Regions from separate parts of the Paenibacillus sp. BIC5C1 genome, predicted to be linked through region 2. Evidence: riboswitches for the same ligand, from Rfam matches in the RefSeq annotation. Region 2 holds a riboswitch; each other region holds the start of a gene.
The links. A riboswitch is a leader RNA that binds a small molecule or an ion and turns the genes downstream of it on or off. The one in region 2 is predicted to bind thiamine pyrophosphate.
Positions count from the first base shown of each region.

Region 1: it holds a riboswitch for thiamine pyrophosphate, as region 2 does, so the genes downstream of both, tenA (thiaminase II) here and RS891_RS02280 (ABC transporter substrate-binding protein) in region 2, are expected to answer to the same signal.
Region 3: it holds a riboswitch for thiamine pyrophosphate, as region 2 does, so the genes downstream of both, RS891_RS04600 (ABC transporter ATP-binding protein) here and RS891_RS02280 (ABC transporter substrate-binding protein) in region 2, are expected to answer to the same signal.

Region 1 is NZ_CP135922.1:3,135,599-3,142,048, forward strand. Features, by position in the region: gene RS891_RS14215 (MFS transporter) at 1-329, shown strand, start outside; gene RS891_RS14220 (DUF1349 domain-containing protein) at 395-988, shown strand; gene RS891_RS14225 (HAD family hydrolase) at 1,036-1,677, shown strand; gene RS891_RS14230 (AraC family transcriptional regulator) at 1,674-2,489, opposite strand; gene RS891_RS14235 (NAD(P)/FAD-dependent oxidoreductase) at 2,699-3,829, shown strand; gene RS891_RS14240 (hypothetical protein) at 3,838-4,128, shown strand; TPP riboswitch at 4,175-4,273, shown strand; gene tenA (thiaminase II) at 4,394-5,065, shown strand; gene RS891_RS14250 (GNAT family N-acetyltransferase) at 5,109-5,642, shown strand; gene RS891_RS14255 (TetR/AcrR family transcriptional regulator) at 5,692-6,450, shown strand, end outside.
Region 2 is NZ_CP135922.1:468,605-475,054, forward strand. Features, by position in the region: gene RS891_RS02260 (TatD family hydrolase) at 1-639, opposite strand, end outside; gene RS891_RS02265 (ABC transporter ATP-binding protein) at 735-1,634, opposite strand; gene RS891_RS02270 (ABC transporter permease) at 1,678-2,436, opposite strand; gene RS891_RS02275 (MTH1187 family thiamine-binding protein) at 2,436-2,726, opposite strand; gene RS891_RS02280 (ABC transporter substrate-binding protein) at 2,950-3,990, opposite strand; TPP riboswitch at 4,211-4,323, opposite strand; gene RS891_RS02285 (NAD-dependent epimerase/dehydratase family protein) at 4,468-5,223, opposite strand; gene RS891_RS02290 (VOC family protein) at 5,240-5,626, opposite strand; gene RS891_RS02295 (DUF2798 domain-containing protein) at 5,813-6,301, shown strand.
Region 3 is NZ_CP135922.1:988,193-994,642, forward strand. Features, by position in the region: gene thiE (thiamine phosphate synthase) at 1-32, opposite strand, end outside; gene thiD (bifunctional hydroxymethylpyrimidine kinase/phosphomethylpyrimidine kinase) at 32-844, opposite strand; gene thiM (hydroxyethylthiazole kinase) at 841-1,653, opposite strand; gene RS891_RS04590 (ABC transporter substrate-binding protein) at 1,893-2,960, opposite strand; gene RS891_RS04595 (ABC transporter permease) at 3,009-3,824, opposite strand; gene RS891_RS04600 (ABC transporter ATP-binding protein) at 3,811-4,578, opposite strand; TPP riboswitch at 4,749-4,851, opposite strand; gene hisC (histidinol-phosphate transaminase) at 4,960-6,081, opposite strand; gene RS891_RS04610 (ATP-binding cassette domain-containing protein) at 6,106-6,450, opposite strand, start outside.

The sequences.
Region 1 (6,450 bases), 2.7 Mb from region 2:
TGTTGATACCTGCGGGGAATATGGCCATGTTATTTCTGACTCTAATTATACTTGCGGCAGGCAATTTCATCTTGCAAACGTATCGGGATTCACTGCTTATGAACCGATTGGGTACACATGAAAAAGCAGATATGTTCTCGGCTGTGCAGACCGTTATGACGTTAACAGCGATTCCATCAGGTTACCTGACAGGGCTGCTGTATCACTATAACCCCGTGCTGTTATTCAGTGTCATTCTTGTACTTTATATCGTACTCATGGTCATCATGTTATTCCTCCCTGATCCCCGGAAACACTCCCAGGCAATCAGTACTTACAAAAATATGTAGGAGAAGGGGTTTTCTGTATATGAAACGAATATATAATACAGAAAATGAACCTGGGAGGCATAGCAATGACAAACGTATTTGCAACAGAAACAAGAAACCAAATGAACTGGATTAATGAGCCGAAGAGCTGGTCTTATACCGATCAAGGAGTTCTAATTGTAGAAGCTCAGGCTGATACGGACTTTTTTCAAGATCCAGCGGGTAAGCATATCCGTGCAACCGCGCCATTTCTGTCGATGCCGGTGCCTAACGATTTTGAAATGACGACCCAGCTAACCGTGGACATGCAACATCAGTATGATTCCGGATGTTTGATGGTGATGGCGGATGAGCGAAACTGGTGCAAACTTTGTTTTGAGTATGATGGAAAAGCGGCGACCATTGTGTCGGTAGTAACAAAGGAAGGTTCATCCGACGATTGTAATTCGGTTGAAGTTCCCGTAACCAATCCTTATCTGCGCATACGCAAAGTGGAGGACTGCATTTCATTCTTTTATTCACCCGATGGGGTGGAATGGAAATTAATTAGATATTTCGGCATGCCGATAGAGGGGGAGATCCGGGCTGGAGTTGTTGGACAGTCACCAGCCGGAACGGGATGCACCTGTCACTTTTTGTCGATGAATGTTACCCGTCCGGACGTGACTGCACGCTTCTAAGCCCATCTCCCTGCCAATCGGCTGATCATTGGAGGGAGAAAAGCGGAATGGTAAAAGCTTTTATTTTGGATTTTGATGGACTTATTGTGGACACGGAGACACCTTGGTTCTATGCTTTTCGCGATATTTATAAAGAGCATGGACTTGAACTTGGCCTGGAGCTTTGGTCGAAAAATGTAGGGACATCGTTTGAAGAATTTCATCCTTTTCTATATCTGGAGCAAGCGTTGCAAAAACCGATCGATCATGATCATATCAAGTTGCTCTCTGAACAGAAATATGAAGCATATCTGGGGCAGGCAGCCATTCTTCCAGGCGTGCATGAGCTGCTCCAGTCTGCCCGTAAAAAAGGGATTGGGCTTGCCGTTGCTTCCAGTTCTACCCGGGATTGGGTTCATGGTTATTTGCGGACACTCGGCATTTTCGAACTATTTGATGTCATTCATACAGCAGAGGACGTCAAGCGGGTCAAACCGGACCCGGAATTGTATCTGCTTGCCCTGGAGAGTCTCGGGATCGGGGCGTCCGAAGCGGTTGTGTTCGAAGACTCACCGAATGGACTGAAGGCAGCCAAAGCCGCGGGGATTCGCTGTGTCATTGTGCCTAACGAGGTAACGCGTAATCTGGAATTCTCGAAGTATGATCTGCGGTTAACCTCGCTGGCAGAGATCACGATGGAAATTCTTTAACCCTGGTATTGCTTGCGTAACTCAATAGGAGAGATCCCTTCATATTTTTTGAAAACGGATCCAAAATAACTGGCGCTGTTGAAACCGACAGCCCGAGCAATCTCGTGGGCCGTTATTCCAGCGTTATGGACGAGCATTTCCTTGGCCTTCAATAACCGATATCGTGTCAGATAATCAAGCGGAGTCATTTGGAATTCCTTTTTGAATATCCGATTTAGATGCTGTTCGGTGACGTCCATTTGCTGAGCCAGCATGGAGAGCGAGATATCCTGATCATAATTTTGCTTGATAAAAGTAACCAGTCCGCCCAGCTTTAATCGGGCATCCGAACGTTCATAAGCACCATAACGATCGCCATCAATCGTTAACCTGACCAGAAGCATGTACAGCAATGCGGATACGTGCCAGATCTGATCCTTGTGCCGGGACTGTAGCGCCAACGTTATTTCATGCAGCAGGATATGAAGCATTCCATCCGGCTTGAAGGCGCGCAGCTCCCCGATTTGCAAGGTATGCAGAAACCGTGGCAATAAATAGCCATTAAAAGACAGACAATCGAACAACAATGAATCACTCAGATTGTCGTAACGATATGTCACCTCCGGAAACATAATAAGAGCTGTTCCTTTTCGAATTGAAAACTCATGATTTTGGGCTGCGATTTTCCCTGTTCCCCCGATACACTGCACAATACTGTAATCCCGCGAATGGCCGTTCCAATTCATTAATTCATCTACGGTCAGCTGGTTTTGACCTGTAATCATAAGCGGCATATCGGGATCCAGTGAATTCCCCATACTAGGTTTCGGCATCGTTGTGTTATTCCTCATTTCGTTAAAGGTCGTGTGCGTAAATGGCGTGGATACAGCGTTAAAAGAAACCTGATTTGAATTATATTACATAAATAACATTTTATCGAAAACCTTTTAGGAACATGTATCATAATGTCGATGCCGTACCATTATCAGACGAAGCAGTATGCGTTATAATGGTTACAGTGATTTAGGAAAGGGATGCAGTCATGAAGAAAGTCATCGTCGTAGGATCAGGAATTCTTGGGGCTTCCACAGCGTATCAATTGGCAAAACGGGGTGCGGAAGTTCTTATTATAGACCGGAAAGATCGGGGACAGGCTACGGATGCTGCTGCCGGGATTATTTGTCCATGGTTATCTCAGCGCCGTAATCAGGATTGGTATCAGCTTGCCAAGGCAGGTGCACGTTTTTATCCCGGGTTGATTGAAGAACTCAAGAGTGAAGGGGAAACGGAAACAGGTTATGCTCAAGTTGGCGCTCTTAGTATCCATACGGATGTGGAGAAAATTAACAAGATGCAGGAGCGGGCACAACTTCGTAAAGAAAATGCGCCGGAGATTGCCGATATTACCCGTCTGGATGCAAAAGAAACCCATGAGCGTTTTCCTCTTCTGGAGGAGAACTTTCAGTCAGTCTACATCAGCGGAGCTGCGCGTATCGATGGACGCGCGCTGCGTGATGCTTTAATTCGATCGGCTCAGCGAAATGGGGCGGTCCTGATGAATGGGGACGCGACACTTCAATATGAATCGGACCGAGTAACTGGAGTGGTTGTTGAAGGTAAAGTCATATCGGCTGACGAGGTTATTGTGTGTGCCGGCGCTTGGGCTAATGAACTGTTGAAGCCCTTGGGCATTGATTTTAAGGTTCATTATCAGAAGGCGCAAATTATGCACTTGCAGGTTCACGATCGAGAGGACACTGGGAACTGGCCTGTTGTCATGCCTCCTTCGGATCAATATCTGTTAGCCTTTGATCAACAGAAGATTGTGATCGGAGCGACTCACGAAAATGATACTGAAGGATACGATACAAGAGTAACCGCAGGCGGAATGCAGGAAATTTTGAATAAAGGATTGGAACTGGCTCCCGGTTTAGCTGATAGCACGTTTCAGGAAGTAAGAGTAGGATTTCGTCCATTTACACCAGGTTTTCTTCCAGTAATGGGTGCTGTTCCAGGTTGGAATGGTTTGATCACAGCCAACGGGCTTGGAGCGTCTGGTCTAACGATGGGGCCTTTTATTGGAAGTCAACTTGCCAAATTGGCTCTGGGTATGGATTTGGATATCGATATTCAGCCATATGACCTTGGAAAAGCAATGGATGATCAGAAATGAGGTGAACTATGACGTATTCACAGCGCTTAACCCACGGCTACTCCTCAGACATCATCTATCTGGAGCACCAGATTGCCATCGAAGAAGAGGAATTGGCAAAAGCTGAGGAAAAGCGGCGGACATACGAATCGGATTTAGATCAGTTAAGGACGTCTCCCGGGCATCATTCAACTTCAGCAACGAACGTCTCTAATGAGCAAAAATGGGTCGATGAATTAAACAAATTACAAAGTATAATTAAGGATATCCGGACCCGACTTAAGAACTTGCAAGAAGATTTAGCAGAACTTGAAGATTAATAGGAATGGATTGACATTTGGAAAAACACATGTTGTAATAAGCCTGAGCTATTTGCAGGGGGACTGTTCGCAGTTGAGAAGGTTAAAACCTGACCCTTTGAACCTGTTAGTTAAGACTGACGTAGGGAGCAAATGACATGTACTCATGTTATTTTGCCCTTGCCGAAAATAGGTCAAGGGCTTTTTGGTCTGCATTTTGTACGACAGAACGCGATAGCTGGATGTGAAGCGGGACATTATGATTTTAATAAAAGGAGAAATGATCATGTCATTTTCGAGAACGTTAAAAGACAAGTCCAGAGCCGTATGGGAAGATGGATACAACCATCCTTTTTTACACGAGATGGGAAAAGGCACATTGGATCAGGAAGCGTTTAAGTTTTATCTTCTTCAGGACTATACATATCTGATTGAATATGCGAAGATTTTTGCCATGGGTGCGGTGAAGGCGACAGATGAAAAACTGATGACGAACTTTACGGTGATTCAACACGCTATTCTGTACGAAGAAATGGATTTGCATCGAAATTATATGAATGGATTTGGGATTACACTGGATGGAAATCATGCTGTCAAACCATCACTATACAACAAGGCGTATACGTCGAATATGATGAGTGTTGCACAAACAGGTGGGGTAGCCGAAATCATCGCCGTCATTTTCCCTTGTGCATGGACGTATTACGACTATGCCACAAGATTAAAAGAACAATATCGAGATTCATTAGAGGGCAATTTCTATCAGACTTGGATCGAAAATTATGCAAGTGATGAATTCCGCGACTCATTCGAATGGTTCTATGATACACTTGATGCATTATGTGAACATAAAACCGAGCAGGAGCTGGAGGCCATAGAAGACATATTCAGAAGAAGTGTTGAATTTGAATATCTGTTCTGGGATATGGCGTATAAACGGCAACTCTCGTACTTCTGATGAATGCAATCTACTACAACCAGAGATAAGGATGAACATACAGATGGACAATCGTGAGGAACGTATCTATTTACGATTTTTGAATGTGGAGGACGCGCCGACACTGCTGGATTTGCAGATCCGGAACCGGGCTGTTTTCGAAGAGATATCGGCAAGTGAACGATCGGAGACATTCTATACACTGGAGGGTCAAGTTGCACTTCTCGAAGGTTGGAGCAAGGCCAGGGAAGAAGGGAAACGATACTCTTTCGGGATCTTCCTGAACCATACACATGAGCTCATTGGAGAGATTTCTCTGTTCGAACTTGAACTGGATTCCACAGCCAAATGGATTGTCGGTTATGTGCTGGATCAGGTACAGAATGGCAAGGGATACATGAGTGAAGCCCTTCGGCTAGCCCTGGATTTCGCCATGAATGAAGCGGGAATAAAACGAGTGGAGGCAGGTGCACTTCCCGACAATGCCGGATCAATTCGAGTGTTGCGTAAAGCGGGCTTCCAGGAAACAGATCGCCAGAATATTAAAATCAAGGGGATTTGGAAAGAACATGTGATGTTTGCAGTGGATTTGCAGTAGATTATTAGATGTCTTGAAGTGAACCGCTCAAATCATCCAGGGGGAGCTTATGAATAAACGGAAACAAATGTTATTGGACTCAGCACTTGTGCTCTTTGAGAAACATGGAGTAACCAACACCTCCATTCAAATGATCCTAGACGAGTCAGGTGTGTCCAAAGGAACATTTTATAAATTCTTTGGTTCCAAGGATGATTGTATTCTTGCCATTCTAGAGCAGCGTGTAGAGGAAGATATGATGATTCGCAAAGATTTGGAGAGCCGAAGCTATGCATCCGATTTTGACTTACTGGTAGATCAAATTATGGTTCCGATGATTTTGCCGGAAAAAAAGCTTGTTGTGGAGCTATTCTGGACAGGCTTCTACTCTGGAGAATGCAATCTGGAGAACTTGACTCGTATGCAGTTAAATTGGTTATCTGACCGACTGGTTCAGGTATTTGGTGAAGAATTGAAACCCTTTGCTTATGAAGGGGCTATTTTTGGTTTTGGCATGATACATCAAATCTCGAATATGTGGAGAAACTTCCAACTTGCCCAGCCGAATTGGAAGCATCTTGTACCCAAAATCCTGATTTACATTGAAATTTTGCTTCGTTCCATGCTGGAAAGACAAGAGCATATTATTGATTTTCCAAGTCTGTTGGTGATCGCTCCTGGTTCCAAAGAAATTGCACTGGATAAAAACAACCTGATTGCGAGTCTTCAGAAATTCAGTCATTCCATTCTCCACTCGGAAGCGTCTATGAAAGCGAAAGAACTGACCAAAGGGCTGCTTGCTTTAGTCGAGCAGAAAGAGATCAATATT
Region 2 (6,450 bases):
TGCCATAACCTGCTCGGAAGGATACTGACGGGCCAGTTCGCGTATTTCCTCTTCGTATATGATATCAGGTGTAAATGAGACGAAGTATCCGTTGTCAGCCATTCGCTGGACGGTCCGCTTGGAGCCTTTGAACCAGTGAAAGTGAGCCCGGCGATGATGATATTGCTCCAGCAGATCACAGGCGATATCGGCATCCTCATATACAGCGTGCAGTACAATCGGTTTACCGTGCCGTTTCGCCAGCTGGATAAATCGCTCCAACAGATCGATATAACCGCTCTGATCAAAGCGTTGCCCTGCCAGTTCGGCTTCCTGTCGGTTGTAATAGGGCAACCCAACTTCCCCAATGGCTGTAGCTTGTCCCATATGCTTTTCGATCCAGTCAAAGAACAGATCCTGCTCTGCCAGGGACGGCAGGGGCTGCTCGGGATGGAACCCAAAGGCTGGATATACGGTGCGGGGGTATTGTGAAGCTAGCTCCAGGTTGGTCTGGGCTGATGCCAGATTCATGGAAACGGCAATGACGGCTTCAACCTGCTGGGATGGGAAGGAATGCAGCATCTCACGTTGTTCTTCGGTTGTATATTTGTCCAGGTGAAGATGAGCATCGATCAAGGGTGCAAAAGCGGTTGATTGCATGGATGGACCCCTCCTTTTTATCTTTTACCAATGATACGCAATATTGTATATCTCGGATCACCCATTTTAGGGAAATAATAACTTAAAAACCCGCACTATTTAGATAGGCGGGTTTTCTGCTGTTCTTCTCTCATCCACTGGGAAATCTGCCGTTTGCGTTCAAGAAAAGCGGATTCCTCCGTGATCGCTTCGCGACGTGGACGATCAAAGGGAACATCGACTTCGTGAAGTACAGCTGCAGGCCGATTCGATAAAACATAGATACGGTCAGCGAGCAATAACGCTTCCTCAATATTATGCGTGATGAACAGCACCGAGCGGCGGTTCTGTTCCCAGATATCGAGCAGCCAGCGCTGCATGTCGCTGCGGGTCAATGCATCAAGTGCACTAAATGGCTCGTCCAGCAGCATCAGCTCCTGCGGACTGAGCAGCGCGCGCAGAAAGGCAACCCGCTGCTGCATGCCACCCGATAACATATGCGGATAGGCTTGTTCAAATCCGGCCAGTCCGACACTGCTCAGCCACTTCCGGGCATCTGCAAGCGCTTCTGCTCGGGGTGGTGCATCTGCAGACACTTCACCAGCAAGCAGCACATTGTCCTCAATGGTACGCCATGGGAAGAGGGCAGGCTGCTGCGGCATATAGCTAATCTTGCCGCGTTGTCCGGTAACATCCTGACCATTCATCAGGATTTGGCCCCCCTGTGGTTTCAGCAGACCGCCGATGATGTGAAACAGGGTGCTTTTGCCACAGCCGGAAGGGCCAACGATGGCTACGAATTCTCCTTGCTCCACGGTCAGTGACAGGCCATCCAGAACGGGCAATGTGCTGCGTCGCTCGCGGAACGAAGCATGCACGTTCAGAACTTCGAGCGCTGGTGATAAATGATGTGCAGGTAAGGCCGCGGCTCCATTCTCAGAAAGTCCACTACCTTTTGGAATGGTTGCACCTTCATTCGGTGCAGCAGCTATCTGCTCGTTGTGTTCGGGTGTCATCTTTTCATCACTTCCTAACCGTTATATGGTGCATATTTCAAAGTTATCGTTTTTGTGGCCGCCAGCGTACGAGCAGCTTCTCCAATAGCGCAATGAGCAGGAAGAGCAGCAGGCTCAGTGCCACAATAATCATGATTGCCACGAAAAGACGATCCGTCCGATAGGCCGATTTTTGCAGCATCATATAATAACCGATACCCTTATCTGCACCGATCCATTCGGCGATAATCGCACCCATGACGCTGTACGTAGCGGCAATTTTAATCCCCGAGAACACTGAGGGTAATGCATGTGGGAGTTCGAGCTTCCAGAAAATTTGGCCGCGTTTTGCACCAGCCATGCGCATATAGTTCATCATCGCTGCATCGGTGCGGGTCAACCCGTCCATGGCAGCTACAGCCACCGGGAAGAAGCAGACCAGGATGATGGTAATCAGTTTGGGCAGCAGCCCAAATCCGAACCAGATCAGCAAGAGCGGCGCAAGCGCGATGGTCGGTATATTTTGACTAAGAATAAGTAATGGATAGAGTGCAGATTTCAAAAAGGGAATTAAATGCAGCACCATCGCAATCAGTAATCCCACAAGTGTACCTGCTGCAAACCCTATCAAAGTCAACTGGATTGTTGCCCATGCATGCATGCCAAGTCGCTCGGCCTGGGACGCTGCTTCATGGGCGATGTCCGAAGGTGCAGGCAGCATCCATTTCTCAATATGGAACAGGGAGACGGCTCCCTGCCATATCGCTATAAAGAGAATAACCGCCACAAAGGGCGGCCAAACGCTTTTCCAATAGGCATGCATTAGCGATATTTCTCCGTCAGGGTGTCCATGCTGAAGCCACTTGGGCTATGGGCGATCTTGATCTGTGAGATGATGCTCGGACTGCCGGCTTCCACAAGAACTTCGTGCATTTTGCGAACAACCTCCAACAGCTCATCCAGTTCTCCTTCCATCGTGGTATCCAGTGGATTAACCTGATATTTCAAACCAGACTGCTGAATAACTTCGATGGCACGATCAACGTAAGGATAGGAATTTTCGCCATTGGGCGTTTTGGGAATGACTTGAATGCTAAGTAGTGTGCTTGCCATGAGAGATCACTTTTCCTTTCGAAATATATAAAACGAACTAATGACTGTTACACTTGCCACTTCGATGACAGAATAACCTTCCAATCGCTGTTATCCCCAGATTTTTTTGATTCCCTTCTCCAAAGGGAAAATCCGGTGATAAAGGCGAACGCTTCGCTTTTTCACGTTATTTCTGTCCTCTTCGTTCTCGTGTAAATACTAAGTTCATTTTATATGGATAATTTTATTGGGGTAAGAACTCGTTCGTATATGCTTTGGATACATCTACCTGCTCGTCGAGCAGTTTTTTGCTAAACATCCAGTCCGTGTAGTTCTGCCATACTTCCTGCTTTTGCTCACCCCAGCGCGGTGCGTCATCCTGATATTTCGGACTCAGCCACTTCTGGCTTGCGAGTACAAGGTCCTTATCCAGATCCGGTACGGCCATGATCAGAATGTTGGCAGCGTCTTCGGGATGTTCAATCGCATATTGATATCCTTCGGAAGTCGCTTTCAAGAACGCTTTAACCAGCTCGGGATCGTTCTGAATCGTCTTTTCATTGGTAACAAGTACTGGAGTGTAGTAGTCCAGTGCCTCGGAATAATCCTTCACATATAGCATGTCGATCGGTTCGCCGCGCAGTTCGGCTTCAATGCCCGTCCATGCGTAGAAAATCCAGGCAAAGTCGATATCGCGTTTCACAGCGGTGAAGAAATCTGCATCGCCCATGCTGATATTTTTTACTTTGGATACATCGGCGCCTTCGCCTTCCATAATGGACTGCATCACAGCTTCTTCTACCGGGGAGCCCCAGCCACCATAAGTTTTGCCTTCAAAATCTTTGGGGGACTTGATGTTCCGATCCGCCGGAGCGGCAAATCCGGACGTGTTATGCTGAATAACCGCAGCGATGGACACGAGTGGTACGCCTTGTGTGCGGGCCTGGGTCACACTCTCCTGATAACTTACGCCAAAAGGCACTTCGTTCGAAGCTACCATGGTATCCGCGCCTCCGGCACCTGGCTGTACAATCTCGACATTCAAGCCTTCGGCTTTGTAAAAACCTTGATCTACGGCCGCATACAGGCCGGTATGATTCGTATTTGGTGTCCAGTCCAGCACCACTTTAACGTCCTTGAGGGCTGCATTGTCACCTTCATTGCTGTTTTCGGTGTTGCTGCTACCATTTTCTCCTGAAGGTGCAGCTTCTTTGCCGCCACATGCAGCCACAGCCACTAGTAGTACGCACAAGAGCATTAGGCCCATCATTTTACGCCATCTCATCTTTATTTCTCTCCTTCATGTTGTCCGGCCAGTGGCGCGGGGTACTCCTTGGCTTCATATCCAAGCTTCTTGCATAAATCGACAGATTTATACCAGCTATGATCCGGATGACGTCACTTTTTTAGCTCTCTGGCTATATAAAAGAACATTAAAAAAGCGCCCCGTTAATCCGGGACGCGTGCAGGCGTTAGAGATGTGGCACTCAGCAAAGAGGCTGGGCCAATTCGATATACTCCGATTCCTACGCTGGCATGATCCAGATCAGGTCTAAGGGTCAGTATCTTGGTGGGATACACTCTCAGCCGGCCTATTCCGACTCCCCTGGGAAACTATGAAGTTACGGGCATTACTAGGTGTAATTATAGGCCAGAGGCCCATGCATGTCCAGTCAGGAACTGGATAGGGGCACGTATGAAATAGTCAAAAGGCCGTTATACATGCGTATAACGACCTCTCTAGATGTGTTATTTTCAATAATTATCGTGGCGAATCATATAAGGAAATCTGACTGAGTGCAAAAGCATCGGATTTCGGGTCATAGCCTACCTGTTTCTGAGTGGTTTCCAGATTCAATCGTTTAAACCGATTATTCGAGATTCCATGCAGTATGGTGAAGGGTTCCAGATCTGGAGCTGTAATTGCTTTGAACATCAAATCACACAAGTCAGCCGGACTAATATACGCGCTCATATCCCTTGCCTCCAGCGCGGGTCCATCCGGTTGAAAATCATCATATGCCCCTATACGTATTGCAACACTTTGTAAACCTTCGGTATACGCAAAATAGGAAGCGAGCGATTCTCCAAAACATTTGCTAACCCCGTACAAATTCCGTGGGCGTGTCGGCATGTCCGGATAGATTTGAGCATCAATGGGATAACCCTCAATCGTCTGTGCACTGCTTGCCAGAATGACTCTCTGCACACCTTGGTCTTGAGCTGCACGGAATACATTAAATGTACCCTTGATATTGATATCCAACAACGATTCATAAAACCCTGCATGTGGGGAAGGGTCTCCCGCCAGATGTACAACCACATCCATGCCTTCGCAAGCGTGCTGACAGGCTTCGGGATCTGTCACATCCAGTGTCATGATCTCATGGCTTGTCCCTTGATACGTATGCAGTCTGTCGATACTCAAATCCGTAAGTCGCAGGTGAAATGCTTCTGACAAGTGATGGGACAAGTCACGTCCAATTTTTCCGGCTGCGCCGGTAATTAAAATGTTCATAAATCAGCTCCAATTCTTAGCGCTGGAAGAACTCGATCCATTCCTTTTCAGGTCCATAGATGAAGAAATAACGGTAACCGTTAGGCAGTGTAATCATCTCTCCATCAATAAACTCGGCCTCGGTTTCCTTAATGCGGTTGTACTCAGACTCAAGGTCATCGACATGGATGGCAAAATGGTGCACCGTACCTTCGGCAGGCAGCTTGTCGCTGTATCCCTGAATCAACTCAATCTCGGTCTCATGGCTTCCGTTGAAGCCGAGAAAAGCGAGCTGAATGACACCGTTGGTATGAGTTACCCGGTCTTTCAATTCAAGACCAACAATCTCCGTATAGAAACGCAGCGTGGTCTCCAGATCACGAACGGCAATGCCGACGTGGTCAATGCGCTTTTGAAAACTCATCATCCAAATCCTCCTTATATGTAGCGAATATTCCCTACCATTTTAAGGGATATGATAGGGCTCTAATACGAGGTTGTCAAATCCGATTTTAATTTGGAAATATTATATTTGTTCACAGAATGTTCACTTATGTAGAGGGGTTTGTCATCTCTATAATTACGAAGGTAAACAGAGAGGATGAGAGAATTGCCAACAACGAAAAAAGAACAGATTGTTTTTGGAATAATGATGTGTACAGGGATGGTTGTCGTCATGATGACTTTCAATTTATGGCACAATGGGTTATTGAGCAAGATGTCCGCGTTTGAGATACTGCTTCAGTTCATATTGTGCTTTATCATTGCGTTCCTGGTGGAGTCCTTCATTGTGGGGCCTGTAGCGAGAAAAATTGCCTTTGCCTTACCTTTTGACAAGTCCAACAAAATCCTGGGTGTGCTCGCCATGTCATTTTTCATGGTTATTGGGATGGTTCTGATCATGTCCTTGTATGGAATGATTTCCGCTTATCTTGCAAATCAGTTAAATGGAGCATCTGTACTAAGTACGTATCTTCATACAATTGCTCGTAATTTCAGCCTGGCGCTACCTTACCAAATTATTATTCTGGGACCACTCGTTCGATATGTATTCGGTAAATTCATTAAGGATAAGGGGAATGTAGTCCCTTCAACCTAAATAATGTTAGTTCCGATTCAAAGCACCTGAAAGTATTTCCTGGGCAATCTTGTGTAAATAAATAGATCGTATGATCACCTTTAATGAAAGGTGATCTGAGGCAAAGATAGGACACTTTCTGCCATGATTACAGCGCTAACGAATCGGGA
Region 3 (6,450 bases), 520 kb from region 2:
AGCCGTACTGCTTCTGCATCCAGAGGGCGCATTACTGTTCACCCCGCAGTCTGCGCTGATACGCAAAATGATTCGTCGGTCCATGTCCGGCCCCAATCCCCAGCTCATCTTCGATGGCTGCCTGAATGAATGCTCGCGCGGTGATGACGGCAGCCAGTACAGTTGAGCCCTTCGCCAATTCGGCAGTAATGGCCGCGGAATACGTACAACCCGTTCCATGGGTATGCCTTGTCACCACCCGAACATTCTCCAAATAGTGAAAAGACTGCCCATCATAAAGCACATCGACAATCATGCCACTCCCCTCATCATGACCACCTTTCACCAAAGCATACGTGGAGCCCATCTGCACGATTCGTCTTGCAGCTTCTTCGCGCTGACTCAAATTCATAATAGACATTCCAGTAAGAAGCTCGGCTTCCGGAATATTCGGGGTCGTGATCAGTGCATGAGGCAGCAGCTCTGTAATTAGCGCTTGAACGGCCTCCTGCTGTAGCAGGGGAGCGCCTCCTTTGGCAACCATAACCGGATCGATGACCAGATTGGACCAGCCATATTGCTGCCATTTCTCGGCAACCAGTTTAATGATTTCGGCACTATAGAGCATGCCCGTCTTCACGGCTGTAGGATGAAAATCATCACCGGTCGAATCCAATTGTTGAGCGATACCATCGTAAGGAATAGGGAAGACGCCCTGCACACCTGTTGTATTCTGGGCAGCAATGGCTGTAATTACAGTCATGCCGTATACACCGAGCTCCTGAAAGGTCTTCAGGTCTGCTTGAATTCCGGCCCCGCCACCGTTATCGGAACCAGCAATCGTTAAAGCCTGCGCAATACTCATTGCGCACCCCCATCAATCTGGCGAATCTGTGCCCGCTCTGCGAGAATGTCAGGTGTCACTTGAGCCAGTTGATTCAGCAATTCGATCTGGAAGCTGCCCGGTCCCAGCTCAGCGGTATGTTCCGCCGCAATCTCTGCTGCAACACCATAGAAAGCGAGTGCCTCCACAACACTGCCGAGCAAGTCGTCTCCCGGTTTCGCTATGGCTGCAAAAGCACCAATTACCGAGCTGAGCAAGCAGCCTGCACCAGTCACTTGGGTAAGCAGGGCATGTCCATTACTCGTCAGGAATGTCGTTTGTCCATCTGTAATGACATCCTCGCGTCCGGTAATGACGACCACACAGCCGAGTTTTTGTGCTGCCCGTTCTGCTATTCCAATTCGATCGCCCTCGCCTTGACCGGCATCCACACCTTTGATACTCCAACGCTCACCGATGACATTGGCAACTTCCGCCACATTGCCCCGCAGCACCGTGAGGCGAAGCTCACGGACGAGCATCTGAACGGTTTCCGTACGATAGGCGGTTGCGCCAGCTCCCACCGGATCGAGCACAACAGGTACGTTATTTGAATTAGCTGATTGACCAGCCAAACGGATCGCCTCGACCACCTTTTCGTCCAGTGTACCAATGTTCAGTACAACTGCTCCCGACATCTTGGCAACATCAGCGACTTCTTCATGTGCATAGGCCATAAACGGAGATGCACCTAGTGCGAGCAAACCGTTGGCCGTAAACGGCGCAACGACAATATTCGTAATGTTATGAACAAGCGGATTTTGCGTACGAACACGTTCCAGATAAGACATATAAGTTCCTCCTTATAAATAAGCAATTTGAGAACAAAAGCAGGCAGGGCAGAGTTGCCCTTATATCAGTTGCTAACTCTGCAACGTTGCCGGTTTCCAATTAATGTCGGGTGTTAAACGTTATTCCCGGATAGCTGCAAAGTCCGTATAGAAAAGCCTAATAGAAGGCCCTCATCCTCGTTAAAGATTCCATTCGTCCCAATGTAATCCCGAAACTACTCTTGTGAGCGACACCTTTCTTACTCGCCCTGTAGATTAATAAAAGCATCCTCAGCCTTCACGGTATCCGGAATCAGTTCACTTTGAACCAACCATGCCCGAACATTTTCCCAGGACGAGGCGTCCTGACTGCCAAACGGCTGACTTTCTTCATTCATCAAGGGCAGTAAAATATTCAGACTTTTGGTTTCGATCTCCGGGTCAAGAGGAGACGTTTCGTTCTCATGTGCGAGCAGAATGTTCAGCGCGTTCTCAGGGTACTCTGTCACATATTTCTGTCCTTCTTGTATCGCTTTAATGAAGCGGGTAAGCTGATCCTTTTTCGCTTCAATGCCCGCATCACTTGCAGTGAGGACCAGTTCATAATAATCAGGTACACCGTAATCGACAGGATTGATCGATTTCATGGCATGGCCTTCCTTTTCCAGAATCAATTGTTCATGGTTAATAAAACCACCCATAATGGCATCTGCCTGTCCGGAAGCCAGGGAAGGGATCAGGTCAAATCCCACATCCACCAGATTCATCTTGTCGGGATTACCGCCATCCTGGCTGATCATGGTACGCACCATCGCTTCATACAGAGGGATTGAGGAATAGCCAACCGTCTGCCCTTCGAGATCTTTTGGTGACTTCACTTTACCGTCTGCTTCGGTCAACAGATGCACAAGCGGATGACGAACGACGGCTGCAATCGAACGTACAGGAATGTTCTCCCCACGAGCGAGCAAGATTTGCGGCTGGTAGCTTAGTGCCAGATCGATTTTCCCGGCGGCAACAAGTTTGAGTGAGTCATTGGTATCGGCAGGCATCTGGATATCGACATCCAGACCTTGATCCGCGAAGTAACCTTTTTCCTGAGCAGCATAGATGAAGGAATGCACTGCATTCGGGTACCAATCGAGCATGATGGACAGCTTGTCTTTGGATGCCGATGGCGTTTCTATTGCAGATGATTCTGTATCGTTTGCATTGAAATTTGAATCTGTAGCAGGTGTATTGGTAACCGTATTTCCGCATCCGCTGACGATCAGCAACAGGGTCATAAGCAGAATGGGGAGCAGGGAATAGAAATGCTTTTTGTTCATAACGTAAAGTTCCTCGTTTCTTTTGTTTTCTGTTTTGAAATCCGAAAGTTATCCAGCTTTTCTTCTACCTGCATGCCGCCGTGATGTACCGAATCTTCTCTCCATCCATGCAATGAGTACAAACAGGGCGATACCAAGCAGGGATAACAGCACGATGGCGGCGAACATGGCATCCGTGTTCATATTGCTCGACATTCTGCGGCTGAAGTAACCAAGGCCCTTGCTTCCACCGAGCCATTCACCGATCGTTGCACCGACCACACAATACACCACAGACATTTTCAGTCCCGAAAAGAAGGAGGGAAGGGCAAGTGGAATCTGGAGTTTGCGAAAAATATCCCACTTGCTGGCCCCCATCGTCAGCAGCAGTTCACGCTGCTCCGGATCACCCTGACGCAGGCCATCGTAGGTGCTCACCACTATGGGGAAAAATGCAATCAGGAACACCACCGCAACTTTACTCCACAAGGTGTAGCCAAACCACAGGATGAAGACGGGGGATAGGGCAATCAGCGGGATCGTCTGACTGATCACGATGAAGGGATATAACGCTTTTTCAATCGACCGATTCATATGCATACCAGTTGCAAGTACAATTCCGGCAACAATGGACAAGCCAAAACCAACGGCAACCTCCATCAAGGTAGCAGGCAGATGTGTAGCCAACAAGAGGTGGCGATGCTCATACAGCGAACGGGCAATCGCCGTCGGGGCTGGAATGATGAAGGAAGGCACCCATCCCATACGCACAACCCACTCCCAGATGACAAGCAGCAAGAGCATGAGCAAAAAAAACAGACCATAACGGGCAAGCCAACCTCTTATGCTATCCTTCATGCTGTCTCTCAAGTTACCGTATCGCATGCAATTGTTCCTCCAATAGTCGTCTCATCTGAACGAGAGCCGGTTCGTAGATCATGTCCGAATGTCTTGGACGTGCCAAAGGTACCGTCAGATCCTGCAGCTGTTGGCCTTGGCCCCCCGGAGTTAACAGGATAATCCGATCACTGAGCAGCAGGGCTTCTTCAATGTCATGTGTGATGAACAACACGGTTTTGCCCATGCCTTCCCAGAGCTCCAGTAGCCAGCGATGCATCTCCCGTTTGGTCAGGGCATCGAGTGCACCGAATGGTTCATCCAGCAGCATAAGTTGGCCACCTGTCAGCAAAGTGCGAAGCAGCGCGACACGCTGGCGCATACCACCTGACAGCTCGTTCGGGTAAGCATTCGCGTGGCCGGATAAGCCAAATCTGTCGAGACCAGCCAGAATGTCCGCTCGTATCCTTACCTTATCCTGCCGACCTGGAGTAAGTTCAGAGGGGAGTATGCAATTCTCCATGACGGTTCTCCAGGATAAAAGGAGGTCCTTTTGTGGCATGTAGGCCACCTGCCCCAGTCGCTTTCCTTCTTGAACCCAAGGAATGTCAATGGTTCCGTGTGTTGGCTCAAGCAAGCCTGCCAGCAGCTTGAACAGGGTACTTTTGCCGGAGCCGCTGGAACCGATGAGCGAGACAAATTCGCCTTTGGCTACACGCATCGACACATTGGAGAGCACGGGGGAATCCCTTTTTCCCGGGAAAGCGTAGCTCATGTTGTGAATGGTTATGTCGTTATTCATCTCGTTCCGTCCCCCCTTGTGATTCAAAATTCAAACCGCAGGATCTTTAATTACACCTTCTGATCTGCCCGCAGAACGCGAAAAAGACCCACCCATTTCCGGAGAAATGAGTGGGTCTGTAAGTTCAATTCACATTAAATTTCATCATCAACATGAAAAAATCCGCTTACTGAGAGGCCGCTCCACTTCCCTCCGCTGGTATGATCCAGATCAGGTTCAAAGGGTCCGAATCGTTCGATTCGTCTCAGCCGCAAGGCTCCCCTAGTGCAATGTTTAAGATATGCAGTTGTGTGTTCAGCATATATCACATGCAAGTGGAATGTAAAGAGTGTGGCCTAAAAGAAGTGTGAGTACTGTGAGTCAGGAAAGTAATCCAGGATTCTAATCGTTTGAATGTAACAGTGAATCAAGCTCACCGATCAGACGGACAATCTGCTCAGGTGTACCAATCGTAATTCGAAGCCAGGTAGGCATACCGAATTCGGCACCGCCGCGAACAGAGATACCTCTGTGCAACAATTTTTGGGTAATTGGGCCACTATCCTGCAACAGATCCACCATGATGAAATTTGTTTCGGAAGGGATATAGGGTAATTTCCACTGCTCAAAGGACTGCATTAACGTTTCCCGTCCCTGACGATTGTAGTGCAGGCAATGAGAAACAAATTCATGATCATCCAGGCTGGCCGAAGCAGCGGCTTGGGATGTGACTGTCAGACTGATGGGCAGCTTGACCCGGTTAATGCCTTCAATGATGCTTTCATTCCCGATGCCATATCCAATTCGCAGGCCGGCCAGTCCATATATTTTGGAGAAGGTACGCAAAATAATCAGATTATTATACTGCTCCAGCAGCTTAACCGTATCAGGATAATCTTCACTTTCCGCGAATTCATAATACGCTTCGTCCAGGACAACCACGACATGGGAGGGCACATGTTCGAGTAAACCGAGCAGGGCATCTGCCGTGAAAATGGTTCCGGTTGGATTATTCGGATTGCACAGCCAGATGATTCGGGTAGAAGCATTGATCCGCTGCCGGAATTGCTCCAGATCCAGCGAATGGTTGACCAACGGAACTTCGTGGATGACCCCGCCTGCCAGCAGCGTAGCGCCCTTATACCAGTTAAAGGAGGGCACCGGAATGAGTGATTCCTCGCCGGGATTAAGATAAGCTTGGGCGGTAAGGGTTAGGAGCTCGAAAGATCCACTGCCAAATACCAGTTGGGAGGTACGCACTCCCAGACGTTCCGCAAGTTTGTCACGCAGCAGTTGGCTGGAACTATCGGGGTATTGAGCCAAAAGATCGGAACCCAGCGATCTGACCGCTTCCGCTGCCAGGGGAGAAGAGCCAAACGGGTTCTCGTTCGCTGCAAGTCGATCTACACTTTCCAGTCCCAATTCCCGCCGGATCTGTTCCATGGATTTGGCAGGTGTATAAGCCGGAATTTGATTTAACAGATCTTTAACAGGAGGAGAGGGAACGGTTGAGAGGGATTGCATAATCATACCTTCTTTCCAATGGAATTAGATCGAGAATGATATCTGTTTCTGGGCTATCTGCTGTGGTGTCTCTTGTGGAGGAGTCAACAAGCGATTTAGAATAAGATTTTCAAAATGGGCAAACCCGCTGTCCCGAACACGTGGACGCTCCAGCGTAATTCGTGTATCCATCGTGATATGACCATCCTCGATTAACAGCACCCTGTCAGCCAGCGCAACCGCCTCACTGACATCATGCGTGACCAGAATGACAGTCAGATCTTCTTCTACCCACAAGCGTTCGATTAATTGCTGCATCTCAATTCGGGTCAATGCATCCAATGCACCCAGCGGTTCATCCAGCAGCAGTAAGCGCGGATGACTTGCGAG